3 regions of the Bacillus sp. GB_SG_008 genome follow, and region 3 is predicted to be linked to each of the others. Evidence: riboswitches for the same ligand, from Rfam matches in the RefSeq annotation. Region 3 holds a riboswitch; each other region holds the start of a gene.
The links. Region 3 has a riboswitch for S-adenosylmethionine ahead of ACTDJC_RS21495 (ABC transporter substrate-binding protein). Riboswitches for the same ligand answer to the same signal wherever they lie in the genome.

Region 1 (7,496 bases), on a different contig from region 3:
ATAATTAATAACAAAAGCAGTATAAGATGAGAAGGCATTTTACTTAAAAATAAAGAAATGATAACAGCAATCAAACCAAGAAAAGAAATAGAATAAATATAAAAACTAGCTACTTGTTCTCTCATAGAAGTAAAATCTATCTTTTTCAAAATGATCCCTCCCTCAAAAAATCTATTATTATCATTATCTAACAAAAAACCGGCACTGGCAAAATGAGAATGTTCCCATTAGCCAATCACCGGGCGTGCGCTGTCTCTTAGGAAGGGCGGCACACTATTAGTATAAAATGGAATCCCCCCCTTCACCATCCACCAAATGTTATAATTGTAAATATATTCTATTCTAATCATATAGAACTAAAGATGTATAGGAATCAACTTCATAATTGTTTCTTTACCACTAAAAAAAATCTATTTTGTTCATATAATTCGTACTGCTAAGAATAAATTGGGCTATAAATAAGCTTCATATAAGAATCACACAACATACTCATATTTTAAGTGCGCATTAAAAAAAATGAGGTGATTTTTTCATGAATAACCAGCCAACGTACTTTCCGTATGTAAATTATAATCAACAGCAGTATTATCAACATCCAGGTTATCAACATCCGAGTTATCAACCATCCGAGGATACAAGGGAAATCGACGATGATGTCTATCGTCCCGACGATGCTGAAGATGCTCCAACAACCCCACCACCGGCACAAGCACCAGCAGCACCAGCAGCATTTTCTTCTCCTATACAAACGTTTCAAATACGATCAGCGATGTGTAATTGTTTAGGGAGATGGGGATTTATTGGTTTAAGAACACCAGGACCTTTTGGAAGAGATTTTTGGTTTTATCCAACTGAAGTTAGACAAAACGGGGTAGTCGGATATATTTGGCAAGGAGGACGCCGCCGAAAAGTAAGCTATCGATATTCACAAATTAGAAACTTTATGTGTATGTCTTAACGTGAATAACAGACCAACTATTTAAAAAGAAGAGGAGGAGTCCTCTTCTTTTTATATTTCCTATAAAACTTAAGGAATTTTATAGCATCCCAAAACAAGCTTCATAATTATTTCCGAGACTCAATTACAGCTATTAAATTTTTCAAATTAATATTATGATTAATGTAACTAATTCGAAAGAAGTTGAGAGATATGAAAAACATACGTTTAAGAAACGGAAAAGAAGTAATTATAAGAGAAGCTTTACAAGAAGACGCTCAATCTATGATTGATTTTTATAATGTAGTCGGCGGCGAAACTGATTTTCTTTCATTCGGGAAAAATGAGTTCAGTATGTCTTTACATGATTATGAAAAATTCATAGAATCTACTGGAGCAGATAATAGTTCCATCATCTTACTGGCAACAATGGATGATGAAATCATAAGCATCGCATCCATTACCTCTAGCCCAAAAGCTAGAACGAAACATGTAGGAACACTAGGAATCGTAATTGCGGAAGAGCACTGCGGATTCGGTTTAGGTAGAATACTGATGGACGAGCTTATCGAGTGGGCAAAATTAAATGGGACTACGAAGAGAATACATCTCGTAACGAGAGAAGATAATGCTAAAGCAATAGAATTATATAAGAAAGTTGGCTTTAAAGAAGAAGGATTATTACAACAAGATACGTATATAAATGGTGTTTATTATAATACTCTTATTATGGGCTTGATGATTTAACTACTATAAACACGGGCAGGAGGTTAACAAAAAACCTCCTATCCATACAAAAATTATTTGGTCATTCGCTTTACGCTTCAGTACTCCCTAACGATTTCATATTCTCTCTCATCAACCTTATAATGCTCTCATAATACGAATGTTCATGCTGAACAAATTTACTTTTATCTACGGTCTTATGGATTAAAACTTTTTCCCCAGCTTCATTCATTTCGAATCCTTCCACTGTAATTTCATCCATTTCTCCTAACCAAAGTTCAGAAAAACTGTTAAATTCAGCTTTAACAATGCCTGATACTTCTTCTATTTGCAGCTTATATTCATCCATTGGTTTTTTATTTTCATATAAAAAAACGTGAGCTAATTCTTTATCAATAAAATCATCTATTGCACCACAATCATCGATAATACCTAATGACACGAGTTCATCAAACGAGACATCGATTCCTACTTCTTCCTTCACCTCTCGGATTCCATCATATACTGTTTCATGTGCCAAAATATGTCCAGCAGCTGTAATGTCTAACAGATTCGGATAGTCCTTTTTTGTCTCACTACGAATTTGAAAATGAATATAATCTACTCCGTTTTCTCTACTTATAAACCAGCAATGAAACGTCTCATGCCAATGCCCAAGTTTATGTACTTCTTCGCGAGTTGCTACCCCAATTGGATTTCTATGGTTATCAAATATTTTCAGTAATTCGTTCTCCATGATAGCTTCTCCCCTTCCCCATTCACTTCCTATTCTGTAATTGGCTATATTCTTCTTTTGTATTCACATTAAGAAATAACTCTTTCGACAGCTGCGATTCTTCCGCTGTCACATACTGGACATTACACTGAGATAATAGCCCTTGCATACTTCTCTTACCTTCCTTTAATAACTGTTCTATTTTTTCTTTTACCTTGTGATGATATAGCGCTAAAAGTGGTTGCTTCCGTCCTTCAACTAGTGGAACAATTGCTTCATATGTTTCGTCTGCTCGTTCGATGAATGTCATCGCCCATGCTTTCGAAATATTTGGTGTGTCACACGGTGCAACAATATACCAATCTGCATCTACAAATTCCATGCCTGTTACTAAACCGGCAAGCGGACCGTTTCCTTTATACAGCGCAATATCTTCTACAACTGGTACATGCAGTATATGCGAGAGCTCATTTGTAATCGCTGGATGGCTAATCACAACAATGTCTGTAACAACTTCTTTCAATGCTTCTATACTATGTTCAATAAATGTTTTTCCGCACCAAGTTACTAATGCTTTCGGTTCTCCAAAACGACTGGACTGTCCGCCGGCTAATACAATTCCTGCAATTTTCACTGGCGATGCAACTCAAATGTAATGTGTCCAAGCTCTGGTAAAATTAATTTCTTCATCGCAAGGCGAACCGCACCTGTTGATCCTGGCATAGAAAAGACAACTTTCCGTCCAATTGTCCCGCCAATTGCCCTGCTTAACATCGCCGCGCTTCCGATATCTTCTAAATAGCTAATCATCCGAAATAGTTCTCCAAAGCCTACAATTTCTTTATCAAGCAACGCTTCAACTGCTTCGATTGTAACATCACGTTTTGTAATTCCTGTACCGCCGTTTGTTAACACAACATCTACATCTTCTTGTTGGCAGCCTGTTAACACAGCTTGCTGAATGCTTTCTTTATCATCTTTCACAATTTCATAAGCTGTTACTTGATGATTTGCTTCTATTAATAACTCTTTTAATAACTGGCCGCTTTTATCTGTTTCTTCTGTACGTGTATCCGAAATCGTTATGATTTTACAACGAACCTGTGCCGGTGCTTGTTTTTTATGTTCTGTGACGCTCATTGTCATTCGCTCCTTCTTCTGAACTATCTAAATTTTATCATATATGATGCAGCAACAAAAAAATGTGCGGCCTGTCACACATTTTTATAGAAAAAACATCTCGCTTCCGTATTTTTCCTTATAATAGAAATATAGGGATTTTCAAAAGGGAGGAAATGAATATGGATACAATGAAAAAATTAACGACCTTATTTATTTTACTTTTCGTCGCTTCCATTAGCGCCGGCATGGTACTAAAAGACGCTGTGCCTTACGCAGCCATCGGTGGTTTTGGATGTGCCACAATCTTTTTACTTTGTAGTGCATACTGCTTTGGAAAATCCCGTTCACAGAGGGGGCAATAATTGATGTTCGGTAAAAAATCAACCGCGTGTACATCATGCGGAAAGGAAATTGCGGTACACGAACGTTCTTGGATTTACATGCAATATCCGCCAAGCGGTATAACAAATATTCAGAAATATATTGAGCTGGGCGGAGAAGTGTATTGTACTTCCTGCGTTGGAAAGTTAGAAAAACAGGAAAGTAATTAAATAAAAAAAGCCTTGCGCGTGTGCGCAAAGCTTTTTTCTTCCTATATTATAGACCAGCTTGCTCTTTTAAAGCTTCAGCTTTGTCTGTACGCTCCCAAGAAAGATCTACATCAGTACGTCCGAAGTGGCCGTATGCTGCTGTTTGTTTGTAAATTGGGCGACGTAAGTCTAACATTTTGATGATACCAGCTGGACGAAGATCGAAGTTGCTGCGAATTAGTTCTACTAATACTTCTTCAGATACTTTTCCAGTGCCGAATGTATCAACAGAGATAGATACTGGTTTCGCTACGCCGATTGCGTATGCAAGTTGTACTTCTGCTTTGTCAGCAAGACCTGCTGCTACGATGTTTTTCGCAACGTAACGAGCTGCGTATGCTGCAGAACGGTCAACTTTTGTTGCATCCTTACCAGAGAATGCACCGCCGCCGTGACGAGCGTATCCACCGTAAGTATCTACGATAATTTTACGACCTGTTAAACCAGCATCCCCTTGTGGTCCACCGATAACGAAGCGGCCAGTTGGGTTAATGAAGAATTTTGTTTCTTCATCGATTAATTCAGCTGGTACAACTGGTTTAATTACGAATTCTTTTAAGTTGCGATCGATTTGTTCCCAAGAAATCTCTGGGTGATGTTGCGTAGAGATTACAATTGTATCAACGCGAACTGGTTTACCGTTTTCATCATACTCAACTGTTACTTGTGTTTTACCGTCTGGACGTAAGTATGGTAATGTATCATCTTTACGAACTTCAGTTAAACGACGAGCTAATTTATGAGCAAGAGAGATTGGAAGTGGCATTAATTCTTTTGTTTCATTACATGCGAAACCAAACATTAAACCTTGGTCGCCTGCACCGATTGCTTCGATCTCTTCGTCAGTCATTTGACCTTCGCGTGCTTCTAACGCTTTGTCAACACCCATTGCGATGTCAGCAGACTGCTCATCGATAGATGTTAAAACTGCACAAGTTTCTGAATCGAAACCGTATTTTGCACGAGTATAACCAATTCCTTTAATTGTTTCACGAACGATTTTTGGAATATCTACATAAGTAGAAGTCGTAATTTCTCCCGCTACCAATACTAAACCAGTTGTTACTGTTGTTTCACAAGCTACACGTGCGTTTGCATCTTTTGCTAAGATTGCATCTAAAATTGAATCAGAAATTTGGTCACTAATTTTATCTGGATGTCCTTCAGTTACAGACTCAGATGTGAACAGATGACGTTTTTTTGTCATGTGGTAAACCTCCCGACAGTAAATGTATATATTGTACGGAACTCATCCTTAATTTGCCACAAACTGCGACATTCATGTATTCTCCCACAAGCGCAAAAGAAAAACCTTTCCTATATATAGAGGAAAGGTTGTATTCGCTACTTGCATACTGCTTTTTGCCCTTCGCTCTTATCGCTCGAGACATTACATCTCGCACAGGTTTAAGCACCTATTCACTTGCGCTTGTCGTACATACAAGTGAGGTTGCCGGGCTTCATCGGGCCTGTCCCTCCGCCAGCTCGGGATAAGAGAGTATCCGTCCTCAACTATACTAAAGAAATGCTTTTCATTTGTCAATCCATATACACATATTCCTATAAGTTTTTAACGGCAGAAATTTATGGAAAAAAATAATATAATAACACAAACAAAAATAAATAAATAGTATACATTATTTATATCATTGTGTTATACTTTTAGTGGGAATTACGAGGAATATTCATAAATCAAACAAAGGATGGTAAATAAATATGAGTACTGTGAATGTCCAAATTGGATTACATGAGTTATTAAACGGAAGCAATGCACAGGTTCAATTGAGCGTTCCACAATTAACTGAAAAAGTATTAATGAGAAAAGAAGGACGATTAACTTCTACTGGCGCTGTTTCTGTTTCAACAGGAAAATATACAGGACGTTCTCCGAAAGATAAATTTATTGTAGACGAAGCATCTGTTACGGATAAAATCGCTTGGGGTTCGGTAAACCAACCGATTTCTGAAGAGCATTTTAATAAATTATATACAAAAGTATTAGAATACTTAAAAGAAAAAGAAGAACTATTCGTATTCAAAGGATTTGCAGGAGCAGACCGCAACTATCGTCTTCCTCTTCAAGTTATTAATGAATATGCATGGCATAACTTATTCGCACATCAATTATTCATTCGTCCAACTGAGGAAGAATTAAAAAATCATGATTCACAGTTCACAATTGTATCTGCACCAAACTTTAAAGCAGATCCAGAAATCGACGGCACGAACTCAGAAACATTTATTATCGTTTCATTTGAAAAGCGTATCGTGTTAATCGGCGGTACAGAATACGCTGGTGAAATGAAAAAATCAATCTTCTCTATCATGAACTACTTACTTCCAGAACAAGATATTTTTTCTATGCACTGCTCTGCAAACGTAGGTGAAGAAGGCGATGTTGCTTTATTCTTCGGTTTATCTGGAACAGGTAAAACAACATTATCTGCTGATCCAAACCGCAAATTAATTGGTGATGACGAGCATGGTTGGTCTGATAACGGCGTATTCAATATTGAAGGCGGTTGCTATGCAAAATGTGTGAACTTATCTCGCGAGAAAGAGCCACAAATCTTTGATGCGATTAAATTCGGCTCTGTTTTAGAAAACGTTGTGCTTGATGATCATACACGCATTGCAAATTATGATGACACTGCATTAACAGAAAATACACGTGCAGCTTATCCAATTGATGCAATTGATAACATCGTATTACCTAGCGTTGCAGGTCATCCAAATACAATCATTTTCTTAACTGCTGATGCATTTGGCGTATTGCCTCCAATCAGCAAATTAACGAAAGAGCAAGCTATGTACCATTTCTTAAGTGGTTACACGAGTAAATTAGCAGGAACTGAGCGCGGTATTACTTCACCGCAAGCAACATTCTCAACATGCTTCGGTTCTCCATTCTTACCGCTTGATGCATCTCGCTATGCAGAAATGCTTGGAGAAAAAGTCGAGAAGCACGATGCTAAAGTATTCTTAGTGAACACTGGCTGGACTGGCGGCGAATACGGTGTTGGAAAACGTATGAACTTAGGTCATACACGCGCAATGGTGCAAGCTGCATTAAACGGCGAGTTAGATAGCGCTGAAACAGCGAAACATGATATCTTTGGTCTTGAAGTACCACTTCATGTTCCTGGTGTACCTGATGAAGTATTAATGCCAGAACAAACATGGACTGATAAAGAAGCTTACAAAGCAAAAGCAACTGAGCTTGCGAATAAGTTTAAAGAAAACTTCAAGAAATTTGATAACGTTTCTGAAACAATTGTAAAACTTGGCGGTCCAATCGCTTAAACCCGACTTTACTTTGAAATATCCTAAATCATGTGAATAAGTATGTTGTTATTGCAAGAAAACAAGTACTCACCGACAAAGCCCACGTTTTCTTGTGATAGCA
Region 2 (7,496 bases), on a different contig from region 3:
CAGGGTGTAGCAGATTCAATGTTTTGGGTGACAAATCAAGTAATGAAATTTGCGCCGTTTGGTGTATTTGCGTTAATTGGCGTAACGGTTTCTAAGTTTGGTGTAGCGTCATTAATCCCATTAGGTAAGTTAGTTATTGTTGTTTATGGAGCAATGATTTTCTTCGTTGTTGTTGTATTAGGTATTACAGCAAAAATATTTGGAATTAATATTTTTCAATTCTTTAAGATTTTAAAAGACGAGCTTATTTTAGCGTATTCTACAGCAAGCTCAGAGACGGTTCTACCAAAGATTATGGAAAAGATGGAGCGTTTCGGTTGTCCGAAAGCCATTACATCTTTCGTTATTCCGACAGGTTATTCATTTAACTTAGATGGTTCAACATTATATCAAGCAATTGCCGCTCTTTTCTTAGCGCAAATGTATGGTATTCACTTATCAATTTCAGAGCAAATTACATTGCTTCTTGTATTAATGGTTACTTCAAAAGGTATTGCAGGTGTACCAGGCGTATCATTCGTTGTATTATTAGCAACGCTTCATACAGTAGGTATTCCGGCTGAAGGTTTAGCGTTTATCGCTGGTATTGACCGTATTTTAGATATGGCACGTACAGCAGTAAACGTAGTAGGTAACTCATTAGCTGCAGTTGTTATGTCTAAATGGGAAGGTCAATATGACGAAGAAAAAGGACAAGCTTATTTGAAGGAGATTTCAGAGAAGCAAGCAGCTTAAATTACAACAAAACCCTCACGTTATACGTGAGGGCTTTTCTATATGAAATTACTGTATTTAGTGGTAAACGAATTAGGCGTGGCCTGTATCGAACGAAAGAAAACAAATTATTAAACGCAGATGTGAATGGTTCCTATAACATCTTAAAAAAAGCAGTTCCAAAGGCGTTTGCCGATGGAATAGAGGGGTTGTGCCATCAGGCAGCTGTGTCAACTCCACTCGTGTTAAGCATCTTTTGAAGGTGATACACGAGAAACCCCCACTTCAAGATCCGAAGGAGATAAGTGGCGGGAGTTTTCATGGTTTTCAATTTTAGAAACAGAAATTTTGAAAATAAAAGATATTATTTAATTGCATGGAATGTTTGATTCATTCGTAACTTTTTATAAATATCAAAAAAATACCAACTATTTTGATAGAAATAATATTTGACATTTTCTTTTGCAGCGAGTAAAGTAATAAAGGATTGATTTACACAAAATATAATATGAAACCTTCTTATCAAGAGAGGCGGAGGGACTGGCCCTACGATGCCTCGGCAGCGGACTCATATAGAGTGCTGTGCCAAATCCAGCAAGCGATATGCTTGATAGATGAGAAGAGTGTTTCTTATATGATATATAAGACCTCTTCTCTTTAGAAGAGGTCTTTTTCGCTCTTGTGAAGGAAAGGTTTAGAAATAGGAGAGGATATTACTTTGGAACAAACAAAAGGAAATGGATGGGCATTATTGCCACTTGGTATATTTTTAGCACTATTTATTGGTTCTGGTGTGATTACAGGAGATTTTTATAAGTTACCAATCGTAGTTGCTATTTTAATTGCAGTTGCTATCGCGTTAGTAATGAATAGAAAAGAAAACTTTACGACAAAGGTTGAACGTTTTGCTAAAGGGGCTGGCAATCCAGATATCATGATTATGGTATTAATCTTTGTATTAGCAGGTGCATTTTCTGAAACAGCAAAAGGTATGGGCGCTGTTGAAGCAACCGTAAACTTAGCCCTTACTATTTTTCCGCAAAGCTTGTTAGTTGCTGGACTGTTTATTATTGGTGCGTTTATTTCATTAGCGATGGGAACGTCAATGGGTACAATTGCAGCATTGGGGCCAATTGCAGTAGGAATTAGTGGGCAAACGGATATTTCTATGGCACTTGCTATGGCGACAGTTGTTGGCGGAGCAATGTTTGGTGACAATTTATCTTTTATTTCAGATACGACAATTGCTGCGGTGCGTACACAAGGAACGGAAATGAAAGATAAATTTAAAACAAACTTCTTGATTGTATTACCGGCTGCCATTATTACGACTATACTTTTAATCGTTCTTACGTTAGGAACTCATACAAATATGACGGCACATGCGTTTAACTGGGTGAAAATTTTGCCGTATGCAGGGGTGTTAATTACAGCGCTGCTTGGATGTAACGTACTAGTTGTATTAACTGGAGGAACAGTGTTTGCTGGTATCATTGGCATGTTAGATGGAAGCTACACATTAGCAAGTTTCTTTAAAAGTATTACAGTAGGAATTAATGGTATGATGGAGATGGTATTATTAGCGATTTTAATCGGTGGAATGGTTGAAATTATCCAATATAACGGCGGTATTCAGTATTTAATGAATATACTAACGCGTAATATTCGTTCGAAAAAAGGTGCAGAATTTGGAATTGCTGGTCTTGTAAGTATGACAAATATGTGCACAGCAAATAATACAATTTCTATTATTTTCACGGGTCCACTAGCAAAGAATGTTGCAGATCAATACAATATTGATCCGAAAAAATCTGCGAGCCTGTTAGATTTATTTTCTTGTAGCGTGCAAGGGTTAATCCCGTACGGTGCACAAATGTTAACAGCGGCAGGATTTGCTTCGCTTTCACCAGTTGAGTTATTACCGTATTCATTTTATCCAATGTTAGTTGCGGTTTGCGGTATTATTTCAATTGTAATTAATTTTCCGCGTCTTTCACCTATAGCTAAGAAAAAGGAATATGAAAAAACAGCATAATGAAAAAGAGGATGTCTTGTATAAGGCATCCTCTTTTGTTTTGAATATAACGACTAATTTCATCTCACTTTAAATATAGGTCTGATGATGAATAGGACTTAAGTCTGAGAAGAAAACGGTTCTTAAGCTCGTTATAGAAAAATGAAAAAATAGTTAAGATAAGAGTATCAAATCGAAGGGAGGCAAGCACAAGATGAAACAGTTTCTAGCGTTTATCGCAGCCGGTATTTTAGCTTTAATTGCTCTTGGAAGTCTTGCTGGTATTATAGGATTTGCAATTGGAGCAGGGATTGTGTATTGGAGCTACAAGTCATTTGTGCGAGCACGATCATTTTTTGGAAAGTTAGCTTGGGGTATTGTCGGTTTAGTTGGCTTGTCAATCGGCCTTTCTAATTCACCAGCATTAATCGGTATCGTAGCATTAGTCGTTCTATATTATGGATACCGCGAATGGAAAAAAGAAAAAGTTGTAGTAGAGTCTGCTTCAGAAGGTTCTAAACCATATAGCAATTTTGAAGATGAATGGAACAAATTAATGAAAAATAACTAATATTAAACAACTAAAATAATAAAGTAGAAGAGAGGAAGATTTAAAATGAAACAATCATTATTCGGACGTGTACGCGAGGCAATACTTGCAGATCTTCATAATGTGTTAGACGAGAAAGAAAGAAAAAACCCAATTGCGATGTTAAATCAATATTTACGTGATAGCGAACGTGAGGTAACAAAAATTGAAAAGTTAATTGAGCGTCATAAAACATTAAAATCTAATTTTGCTCGTGAGCTTGAGCAGGCGCGTTATTTCGTAAATAAGAGATCCAAGCAAGCTGTAATTGCGCAAGAAGCAGGAGAAATGCAATTGCAAGAACGTGCATTAGAAGAAGTCGCATATTACGAAGGGCGAGTAGCTCGCTTAGAAGAAATGTATGCAGGTGTTATGGAACAAATTGATGAATTAGAGCGTCGCCTTTCTGAAATGAAAAATAAATTAAAAGAAATGAATGCAAAACGTATGGAATTAATGGCACGTGAAAATATGGCACATGCGAACCGTCGCATGAATACGGCTCTGCATAAAATGGATGAAAATAACCCATTTTTACGCTTTGAAGAAATTGAAAATCACATTCTTGATTTAGAGCTTCGCATCAATGAAGATCATGAACGTGACACATTTGATATGAAGATTGCAAAGCTTGAGCGCGAAATGAAGGAGAAAAAAGAAGTATCTATAACAAAAGAATCAGTAAAATAATTGTAGTACATTATAAAACAAGCTTATGATATAGTGATAGAAGAAAAGGTGTTGGAATGCAATACCTTTTTCTTCTGTTTATCCCGCATTAACGGGCAGTAAAACCCCTACCTCAAGATTCAAAGAGAGACGAGGAAGATAGGTGGGGATAACTGCCCGTAAAAGCCCGATTGGTTCAACTAACTATCAGTGGGGGATGAAAAAACCTCCACTGATGGAAGTTTCACTTTACATATGACAAAGAAAGGGGAGCTGAGATGAAGAAACAATTTTCGAAAACACAATTTGTAGGAATGCTCCTCATTATATTTGGATTTGGTCTTGTTCTTGATATGATTCTCGGACATTTTGAGCCGGGTGCCCTTATTTTTGCTTTTATTATGATTATGTTTGGAAGGAATTATCGAAAAAAGAACCGATATGTGAGAGGAAATGTGCTTTTATTTGTCGGAGGACTCATTTTCGTATTTTTCCTGTTTTCATCAGCAGCCTTCGTGCTTGTTCTATTTGCTTGTTTAGCTTTCGTTGGTTATCAGCTTGTGCAAGGTCAGCAGAAGTCAAAAATGGTACAGGTCGAAATTAAGGAAAAAGGATATATAAATGAAGAAAAACAAATCTATCGAACAGAACCGTATCTTAAGAATATAATGGTTGGTAACGTACGAATAATGGATCATATTTATGAGTTAGAAGATATTAATGTTCAGTATGGAATCGGTGATGTTGAAATTGATTTAACAACAGCTATGATTCCAGAAGGAGAAACCGTCATTGTTATTCGTGGTGTTATTGGTAATATTCGTTTGTATGTTCCATACGATATTGAACTATCTTTAAATCATTCTGTTATTATTGGAAAAGTTTTGCTTCCTAATCATGAAGAAACAGGTTTTAATCGCAATGTAACATTCAAAACAGAACACTATAATGAGGCTCCTAGGCGTATTAAAATTATTTCTTCGCTTATCGTAGGCGATACGGAAGTGAGGAAAGTATAATGAAAAGGCAAAAGAATATTTCATGGATGTATATTCGCTACTCTATGTTATCTGCTAGTAGTATTGCATTCATTTGTACCATCGTATATGTATGGAAAAGTGGGCAATCTGTATATGATTTATTATGGAAAGAATCGATTGCTTCTGTTCCAGTTGGATTGTTTCTTATCTGCATGAGTCTTCTCATTGGTGGAGTTGTTGGGTATGCGATTGGTTATTATATGCAGCAGCGTATTCAAGGTTTAACGACTTTTTTATTTGAAGTAGAACGAGGGAATTTCCCGAAAGATGCTTCGTTTACTGCAGAAGATGAATTTCATGAAGTGGAGCGAAAGGTAATTGTACTTGCTAGGAGATTAGAGGAGCAAGCAGGATTATTTCAAAAAGTAACGAATGAACGAGCGCATTGGAATGAAGAAATGAGACAAAAGGTTATTTCAGAAGAGAGGCATCGTTTAGCTAGGGAGCTTCATGATTCTGTAAGTCAACAACTCTTCGCTATGTCAATGATGATGGCAGCAATTAATGAGCAAACTGCTAATATATCAGAAACTACTCAAAAACAATTACAACTTGTTGAAAATATGGTTGTAAATGCACAATCAGAAATGAGAGCATTGCTCCTTCATTTACGTCCTGTTCAATTAGAAGGTAAAAAATTAACAGAAGGTATTGAAGAATTATTAACGGAGCTTTCAAGAAAACAACATATGAAGATTGAATGGTTGATTGAGCCAATTCAATTGAAAAAAGGTGTAGAAGATCACTTATTCCGTATTGTACAGGAAGCGTTGTCAAATACACTGCGACATGCACAAGCAAAGAAAACAGAAGTAAGGCTGCGTCAAATTGATGAATATGCAATTTTAAAAATTATTGATGACGGCGTAGGTTTTGAAGTAGGCGTCAATAAAGCTGGATCATACGGTCTTCGTTCCATGCAAGAACGTGTCCATGAAATTGGCGGAACTTTAAAGGTATTAAGCTTTCCGAATAAAGGAACGCAAATTGAGGTGAAAGTGCCGATTCTTATAGATAGAGAGGAGGAACAGCATGATTAAAGTATTGCTCGTTGATGATCATGAAATGGTTCGGATGGGTGTATCTGCTTATTTATCAACTCAGCCGGATATTGAAGTTGTAGGAGAAGCAGAAAACGGAAGAAAAGGTTCAGAATTAGCATTATCATTAAAACCAGATATTATTTTAATGGATCTTGTTATGGATGAAATGGATGGTGTCGAGGCAACGCGTGCGATTATTCAAGAATGGCCGGAAGCGAAAATTGTTGTTGTAACAAGTTTCTTAGACGATGAAAAACTGTATCCAGTCATTGAAGCCGGTGCAACTAGTTATTTATTAAAAACATCAAGAGCAAGTGATATAGCAGATGCAGTGCGGGCAACGTACGATGGAGAAACAGTGCTTGAACCGAAAGTTACCGGGAAAATGATGTCACGTATGCGTCAAAAGAAAGAACAGCTGCTACACGAAGAATTAACAGAGCGAGAGTTTGAAATCTTATTATTAATTGCACAAGGAAAGAGTAATCAAGAAATTGCAGATGAGCTATTCATTGCTTTAAAAACAGTAAAGACGCATGTAAGTAATATTTTAAATAAATTACATGTAAGTGATCGTACGCAAGCGGTTATTTATGCGTTTCGCCACCAGCTTACAAAATAAAAAAGGCCGTAGAAACGCCTTTTTATTTTGCATTGTTTAGTGTTATGTTTACTTGTTTAGAAGATTCTGTGAGAGAATATCCAATATATAGTAAGGGTGATTCAATTCTTTCTGTATATAAAGGTAGATATTTTTAACATATTTTTCATGATGTTAATCCAATTTTTGAATATGATTGGATTGAATGCTTTCTAAAGATGGAGTAGAACGAATGTAATTTGCGAATGCTTCTTGATCTGTCGGGCCTTCAACGCGATTTCGTCCCTTTTGGAAAATTGTAAATTTATCGCCTCCGTTTGCCAGAAAAGAATTTACTACGACAGAGTATGTCGCATCATCTTCGAGTGGTTCCCCATTTTCTAGTGTAATTGATACTAACTTATTTTCTTTCCATGTGTAACGAATTCCAGATACTTGTAACATACGTATTTCATCAGTCCATTGTTCATGCAGTGCACTTCGAATTTCTCTACCCGTTAGATCCATTTTAATGAGTTTATTTTCAAAAGGTTGAATGAGAAAGGTATTTTCCCATGTAATGGAACCAGCTGGTAAATCATGACGGATACTACCTGGATTGACGAATGCAATGTCAGCCTGCATAGCTTGACGTTGAGATGCAGCAAGAAGAGCACCAAGGTCTGTTTCCCCGTTTCTATTTTGATCTCGTGTCAGCTTGTGTACGCTTTTTCCAAGTATTTGCTCGGTTAATGGGGCTATCTTTGTTTGATAGCTCTGTAGCCATGTTTGGATGATTGGATTAGGTTGTATTTGATTATGATAAGTAGGAATAATCTTTGCTGAT
Region 3 (7,496 bases):
CACATCTTGGGCTGCTGTTATCGCTTCAACTGTGGTTGCATTTCCACTTATGTACCAATCAGCAAAAACAGGGTTTATGATTGCTAATGAACAAATTGAAGATGGAGCCAGAGACCTCGGAGCAAATGAAATACAAGTGTTCTTACATGTAACATTACCACTTGCGTTCCCTTCTCTACTTAGCGGAATGATTTTAAGTTTCGTACGTGCTCTAGGGGAATTTGGTGCAACACTTATGTTTGCCGGAAACATTCCCGGTAAAACACAAACGATTCCAACGGCAATCTACATGGCAATTGATGCGAGTAACATGTCACTTGCGTGGGCACTCGTTCTTACAACTGTTGGTATGTCACTCGTTTTTTTATTGCTCATTCAGTTTATAAATAAAAAAACAACATCTTTCTAGCAGTAGCTTTCGACAAAGCTACTGCTTTTTTTATTATTTCCCGCGAAATGAGATGAAAAGACGATTTCCTTGTAGAATTATAGAAGAAAAGGGGAGATTTCATGTTTAATCAAACGCTTGGTTTTATAAGAAAAGATGATGAAATATTAATGCTCAATCGACAGAAAGCACCTCTGCAAGGCCTTTGGAATGGCGTTGGCGGTAAGATGACAGAAACTGAAACACCAACCGCATGCATTCTACGCGAGATTGAGGAAGAAACAGGCCTATCCTTAGCAAAGCAAGAAGTTGCATATAAAGGAACATTATCATGGAAAATTGACAATACACACTTCGAGGGATTATACCTTTTTACAGCAAACCTTCCAGCTCATATTCTTTACCACACTCCTAAAAAAGTAACTGAAGGTATTTTAGACTGGAAACATATTTCTTGGATTTTATCTGAACAAAATCAAGGAGTAAATTCTTTAACGAAGAAATTTTTACCCACGGTTTTACAAGAAGATGGCGTATATAAACATACTTCCGTTTTTCAAAATGAGCAGCTCACACAATACGAAAAACAAGCATGTGCACATATAAAATAGCCTCTGATAAAGTAAAACTTCCATCAGTGGGGGACGTTTTTCATCCCCACTGATGGTTAGTTGAACCAATCGGGCGCATGCCAGCAGTTATCCCCTACCTATTTTCCTCACTCCTCTCTGAATCTCTCTACCTTTTTATACCTTTATAAAATATTAAAACTTTTCGCATTCATATAAATATACATTCTATTTGAATTTACTTTCTAAATGAGATACTTTCCTGTTATTATATGAAGGTGCGAAAAAAGGAATAAATGAAAACGCATAAATTATATTGAAAACGCATTTATATAATAATAGTGCTCTTCTTATTCACAGCACTACTTCATAGATGTGGAGTCATGTTTTAACAATCGGTAATCCTCTACTTCTTAAGTAGGAAATTACCGATTGTTAGAACGGAATACATTTTATTGATATAACAAGAAGGGAGTCTTGTAATGGATATTTTATTAGCACTTCTTCCTGCATTAGCATGGGGAAATATTTTATTAGTAAGTGTAAAAATGGGCGGCGGTGCATATAGCCAAACAGTAGGTATGACTATTGGCGCTCTATTCTTTGCTATAATCATGTATGCATTTACAACACCTGCATTATCTTTAACCATATTAATTGTTGGCTTTATTTCAGGTTTATTTTGGGCTTTAGGACAAGTTAATCAATTAAAAACAGTGGAAAGAATGGGTGTTTCAACAACTGTTACAATTTCAACAGGTATGCAGCTTGTAGCTACTACTATCTTTGGGGTTATCGCATTTCATGAATGGGCAACTACTACTACAATTATTCTGGGAACGATTGCAATCCTTTTAATTGTGATTGGTGTTGTTTTTACTTCTTTAGATGATAAAGAAAATGCACAGCCACCTGGACAACTAAAAAAAGGAATCGTTACTCTAATTATTTCTACCTTCGGTTACCTTGTATATGTAGTCATTATTCGTTGGTACAACGTTGATGGTTGGGCTGCTATTTTACCTCAAGCAGTTGGTATGTTCGTTGGAGCTGTTATACTAACAGCTAAACATAAACCTTTCAATAAATATGCAGTTCGTAATATCTTATCTGGTTTATTATGGGGTACAGGTAACTTATTCTTATTCCTTTCTCAACCAAAAGTTGGTGTTGCAACAAGTTTCTCGTTATCCCAAACTGGAATCATTATCTCAACATTTGGTGCAATTATCTTCTTAGGTGAAAAGAAAACAAAACGCCAAATGGTATTTATCGCACTTGGTAGTGCACTAATTATTGGCGGTGCAGTTCTTCTTGGTATGACAAAATCTTAATTATATATCCTAGTTTCGGAAATGATACTTTCTGAGACTAGGATTTTTTTACGTGCAAGTCTTTTCTTTTTACAATTATCTTTCATCAATGTTATCGTTTTGTTACTACATTTCCTACAGGAAGGATTAAAGGATATGCAAAAAAAACAACGAATTTTATTTATTGGTGCAGGCCGTATGGCTGAAGCAATATTTACTGGTCTACTTAAGACGAGTAAAGAATACATCGAAGAAATTATTGTATCCAATCGAAGCGATATAGAAAAACTTAAGCAATTAGAGCAACGATATGGCGTATCGACCACAAATGATTGGAAACAGTACATCAAAGCTGTGGATACCATCGTTTTAGCAATGCCACCAGCTGCACATGAACAGTTATTAGCGGAATTATCTCCTCTTCTAGCTCATCAGTTTGTAGTGACCGTTGCTGCTGGAATTGGCCCATCTTACTTAGAAGAAAAACTTCCTCAAGGTACACCAGTTGCCTGGATTATGCCAAATACAGCTGCGACGATCGGACAGTCTATCTCCTTATATACAATGGGACATTCCGTAAATGAAGAACAGCAAGAAACACTGCAACTTCTTTTAAAAGGCATTGGTACATCACAACTCTGCACAGAAGAAGAAATTCACCAACTAACTGCTGTTACTGGCAGTGCACCAGCCTTTCTTTACCACTTTGCTGAAGGTCTAATTGAAGCAACAAAAAGTTATGGGATTAATGAAGCAACAGCAAAACATCTTGTCATTCAAATGATTGCTGGTTCTGCTGCTATGCTCGAACAAGAACAAGATCCAGCTATGCTGCGTGAACAAGTGACAACGCCAGGTGGTTCAACTGCAGAAGGTCTAAAAGTTTTATATGAGTATAATTTCTCAAAGGTCATTCACCAAGCAATTGAAGCAACAAATAAAAAAGCGAGGGGTAATTAACATGAAATTAACGAGCTTACAAGATTGCACAACTTTACATAACGGTGTGAAAATGCCATGGTTTGGTTTAGGTGTCTTTAAAGTAGAAGACGGCTCAGAGGTTATTGATTCTGTAAAAGCAGCTATCAAGAACGGATACCGTAGCATTGATACAGCGGCTATATATAAAAATGAAGAAGGTGTTGGACAAGCAATTCAAGAATCCGGTATTCCACGCGAAGAACTATTCATTACATCAAAAGTATGGAATAGCGACCAAGGCTATGAATCTACACTACAAGCGTTCGAAACAAGTCTACAAAAGCTTGGCTTAGAGTACTTAGATTTATACTTAGTACATTGGCCTGTAAAAGGTAAATATAAAGAGACGTGGAAAGCATTAGAAAAGCTTTATAAAGACGGTCGTGTTCGTTCTATTGGTGTTAGTAACTTCCAAGTCCACCATTTACAAGACGTACTAGAAGATGCGGAAATTAGACCAATGATTAACCAAGTAGAATATCACCCACGCTTAACTCAAGAAGAACTGCATACTTTTTGTAAAGAGCATGGCATTCAATTAGAAGCATGGTCACCATTAATGCAAGGTCAGCTTCTTAATCATCCAACTTTACAAGAAATTGCAGCAAAGTATAATAAATCTACTGCCCAAGTAATCCTGCGTTGGGATTTGCAAAATGAGGTTGTTACGATTCCAAAATCCGTAAAGGAGCATCGTATTATTGAAAATGCAGATATCTTTGACTTTGAATTAACTGCTGAAGATATGAAAGCAATTCAATCTCTGAATGAGAATCACCGTGTTGGGCCGGACCCAGATAATTTTAATTTTTAATGCATGAGAACATCAAGTATATACTTGATGTTCTTTCGTCTCCAAAAACTGAAAATTACGAATTTTACCTTACCTAATTGACACTCCATTCATTCTAATGGTAAGATTTCGAATAGTTAAAGAAATAAAAAATTAATACTTGTCTATTATGTTTACTCATTGTATCAAGAGAGGTTGAGGGACTGGCCCTGTGAAACCTCGGCAACAGGTTCGCTTGCGAATACTGTGCCACTTCCTGCAAGCATTTTGCTTGAAAGATAGAATGAGGGACTTTGTTTATAAATGTGCGCACGTTATAAACACTTAAATCCCTCTTTTTTTATATGAAAAGAGGGATTTTTATTTTCCCTCATAATTGTTGGCCAACAAAATATTAAGACAAAGTAGACAAACAATTTAGGGAGGAACTAAAATGAAAAAGAAATTTATACCTGCTGTCGCATCTGTTTTAGGGGCAAGCTTATTATTAACGGGATGCGGTAGCTACAAAGATAATGCAAGTACCGCAAAAGCAAAAGATAAAGTACCTGATAAACAAATCCTAAACTTAGCATCTGCTACTGAAATTCGTACGATGGATTCAGCACGTGCAACAGATACCGATTCTGGGCAAGTAATGAGAAACGTATTTGAAGGCTTATACAATCTTGGAGAAGGTAATAAACCAGTTCCTGGCGTAGCAAAATCTCATGATGTTAGTGCAGATAAAACAAAATATACGTTCCATTTACGAGATTCTAAGTGGTCAAATGGGACACCTGTTACAGCGAAAGATTTCGTATTCGCTTGGCGACATGCTGTTGATCCTGCCACAACTTCTGAATATGCATTTTTATTCTTTGATATTAAAAATGCGCAAAAGATTAACAACAAAGAACTTTCACCTGATCAACTTGGTGTAAAAGCAATTGACGATAAAACATTAGAAGTGGAATTAGATCGCCCTGTTCCCTACTTCATTAGCCTAACTGCGTTTCCGACATTCTTACCAATTAATGAAGAATTCTTTAAATCACAAGGCGATAAATACGCTTTAGAATCAAATACATTAATTTATAACGGTGCCTTTACATTAGAGAATTGGAAACATGAACAAAGCTTCCAATTCAAGAAGAATCCAAACTATTGGGATAAAGATGTTGTGAAACTAGAAGAAGTTAATTTTAATATTGTGAAAGAGAAATCCACAGAAGTAAATTTATATGAATCAAAACAACTGGATCGTGTTGTTCTAACATCTGATTTAGTTGATAAATACCGTAAAGATTCTAATTTTAAAGAACGCCCAGCTGTCGGCGTACAATTTTTACGCATGAACGAAAAAAATAAAGTGTTACAAAATGTAAATGCTCGTCAAGCAATTGATAAGTCTATTGATAGAAAATCCTTCGTAAATGTTCTATTGAATGACGGCTCTCTTCCTGCTTACTCACTTATTCCAAAGAACTTTGTAAAGGGGCCAAGTGGAAAAGACTTCCGTACTGAAAATGGAGACTTAACAAAGGAAAATACTAAAGAAGCACAAAAGTTATGGAAACAAGCAAAACAAGAACTCGGATCGGATAAAATTACACTAGAACTTTTAACAAACGATACGGATTTATCAAAGAAAACAGGGGCGTATTTAAAAGAGCAGCTTGAGAAAAACTTAGAAGGTTTAACCGTTACACTAAAACCACAGCCTCGTAAACAACAAGTAACGTTATTATTACAAGGCAATTACGAAATTGGTATAGACGGCTGGAGCCCAGACTTTGCTGATCCAATTACATTCTTAGAATTGTTCACAACTGGTAATCCATACAACTTGGATCATTATTCAAATAAAGAATTTGACGATTTAATTCAAAAAGCAAAAACAGACCTTGCTGGTGACGAAAAAGCACGCTGGGAAGCTTTAAAACAAGCAGAAAAAATCTTATTTAAAGATGCAGTAATCTCACCTCTATATCAAAACGGGAAATCTTATTTACAGCGCTCTTATGTAAAAGGTATCGTTGAAGTTGATTTCGCGGGCCCATTAAACTTCAAATGGGCAAGAATTGAGAAGTAACATAAAAAGGGTATCCCCTCAAAGGATACCTTTTTCTTTATCCTTCATTTCCTCTTACTACAGTTTGATTTTTCTTCAATGATATAGATATCTTATATCCGACCACAGCAATTATCCTTTGTCTTTTTAATTTACTTTCAATATTGTAAAAAACAATTTTTTTCTCTTACATAAAAAGATAAAAATTGGAAAAACTTTTATTGAAAAATAATAAGGAGGCATACAACATGAGAATCTTATTTTCAATCCTTTTAGCATTCATGCTAGTACCTGCAATGACAGGATGTACAACAACAAAACAGGATACAACTACTAATAAGAAAACGACAGAGGGAACAAAAGATGCAGTAAATCAAGATTTAAAGTTAAGTTTTAATGAATTCAATTTAAAGGCAACTTATCAAGATACAAAGAAAGACTACGAAGCAGAATATAAACAGAAAAAAGCAACTGACAAACCAGAAGCAAAAGTAGACGATAGTAAAACAAATGAAAGGTTGGCTGGAGATGAAGCAATGAATAAATTGGCTCCACTCTTACAACAGCTTAAATTCGATAAGGACACAAAAGACCAAGATGTCGTTGATCAAGTAGTAGATGTATTCCAACTCGATAAAGATTATCAAAAATTCGACTTAAAAGTTGTCTTTACAGATGGAACGAAAAAAGAATATAAAATGCCAAAATAAAGTGAAACTTCCTTCTGGGAACGATTTTTTCCCAGAAGGTTAGTTAAACCAATCAGGCTTTTACGGGCGGTTACTCCTATATACTCTTCATTTCCCTTAAATCTTAATCTGAGGAGTTACTGCACGTTAATAAGGTAAACAAAAGCAAAGCAGCTCTTTTAGCTTCCGTCTAAAAGAGCTGCTTTTATATAGTGAAAGTTATTTCTATTGATTCCATATAACAATAAAGTGAAACTTCCCTCAGTGAGTGCTTTTTTCACTGAGGGTTAGTTGAACCAATCGGGCTTTTACGGGCAGTTATCCCCCACCTATCTTCCTCGCTTCTCTCTCAATCTTGAGGTGGGGGTCTTACTGCCCGTTAATGCGGGATAAACTAACATTTTTTATGAAACCTTTTTCCGTTCATTTCGTTATAGTATACTTCATATTTCTCTCTCGTAATTGGATCAAAATATATTTCCCCTGTAAACAAATACCCATTTGGTACTTCTGTGCCATGATTATCTTGTAATCTTTTATCTTTTCTTTTAGCAATCATTAAAATAATAAGAAAAATAATCACCTGTACACAGAAATATATGAAAATGCCTTTCCACATACTATTCAACCGTTTCTACAATAACAGCTGTACCATATGCTACAATTTCACTCATATTATGACTAAGACTGCCTGAATCAAAACGAACCAT

Region 1: linked by a shared signal. The riboswitch ahead of metK (methionine adenosyltransferase) and the one ahead of ACTDJC_RS21495 (ABC transporter substrate-binding protein) in region 3 are both predicted to bind S-adenosylmethionine.
Region 2: linked by a shared signal. The riboswitch ahead of ACTDJC_RS09325 (Na+/H+ antiporter NhaC family protein) and the one ahead of ACTDJC_RS21495 (ABC transporter substrate-binding protein) in region 3 are both predicted to bind S-adenosylmethionine.

The regions. Positions count from the first base shown of each region.
Region 1 is NZ_JBPZSK010000001.1:1,865-9,360, reverse strand. It holds gene ACTDJC_RS00060 (GAF domain-containing sensor histidine kinase) at 1-149, opposite strand, end outside; gene ACTDJC_RS00055 (hypothetical protein) at 533-958, shown strand; gene ACTDJC_RS00050 (N-acetyltransferase family protein) at 1,151-1,684, shown strand; gene ACTDJC_RS00045 (NUDIX hydrolase) at 1,755-2,399, opposite strand; gene mobA (molybdenum cofactor guanylyltransferase) at 2,422-3,012, opposite strand; gene ACTDJC_RS00035 (MogA/MoaB family molybdenum cofactor biosynthesis protein) at 3,009-3,518, opposite strand; gene ACTDJC_RS00030 (hypothetical protein) at 3,680-3,862, shown strand; gene ACTDJC_RS00025 (hypothetical protein) at 3,866-4,051, shown strand; gene metK (methionine adenosyltransferase) at 4,098-5,297, opposite strand; SAM riboswitch class I at 5,463-5,587, opposite strand; gene pckA (phosphoenolpyruvate carboxykinase (ATP)) at 5,807-7,393, shown strand.
Region 2 is NZ_JBPZSK010000003.1:304,865-312,360, reverse strand. It holds gene gltP (glutamate/aspartate:proton symporter GltP) at 1-735, shown strand, start outside; SAM riboswitch class I at 1,231-1,335, shown strand; gene ACTDJC_RS09325 (Na+/H+ antiporter NhaC family protein) at 1,433-2,749, shown strand; gene ACTDJC_RS09320 (lmo0954 family membrane protein) at 2,943-3,299, shown strand; gene ACTDJC_RS09315 (PspA/IM30 family protein) at 3,345-4,007, shown strand; gene liaF (cell wall-active antibiotics response protein LiaF) at 4,265-5,005, shown strand; gene ACTDJC_RS09305 (sensor histidine kinase) at 5,005-6,066, shown strand; gene ACTDJC_RS09300 (response regulator) at 6,059-6,691, shown strand; gene ACTDJC_RS09295 (bifunctional metallophosphatase/5'-nucleotidase) at 6,845-7,496, opposite strand, start outside.
Region 3 is NZ_JBPZSK010000014.1:26,141-33,636, reverse strand. It holds gene modB (molybdate ABC transporter permease subunit) at 1-409, shown strand, start outside; gene ACTDJC_RS21515 (NUDIX hydrolase) at 511-999, shown strand; gene ACTDJC_RS21510 (GRP family sugar transporter) at 1,440-2,291, shown strand; gene proC (pyrroline-5-carboxylate reductase) at 2,427-3,230, shown strand; gene ACTDJC_RS21500 (aldo/keto reductase) at 3,232-4,065, shown strand; SAM riboswitch class I at 4,224-4,329, shown strand; gene ACTDJC_RS21495 (ABC transporter substrate-binding protein) at 4,478-6,118, shown strand; gene ACTDJC_RS21490 (YusW family protein) at 6,346-6,807, shown strand; gene ACTDJC_RS21485 (hypothetical protein) at 7,181-7,405, opposite strand; gene ACTDJC_RS21480 (YbjQ family protein) at 7,407-7,496, opposite strand, start outside.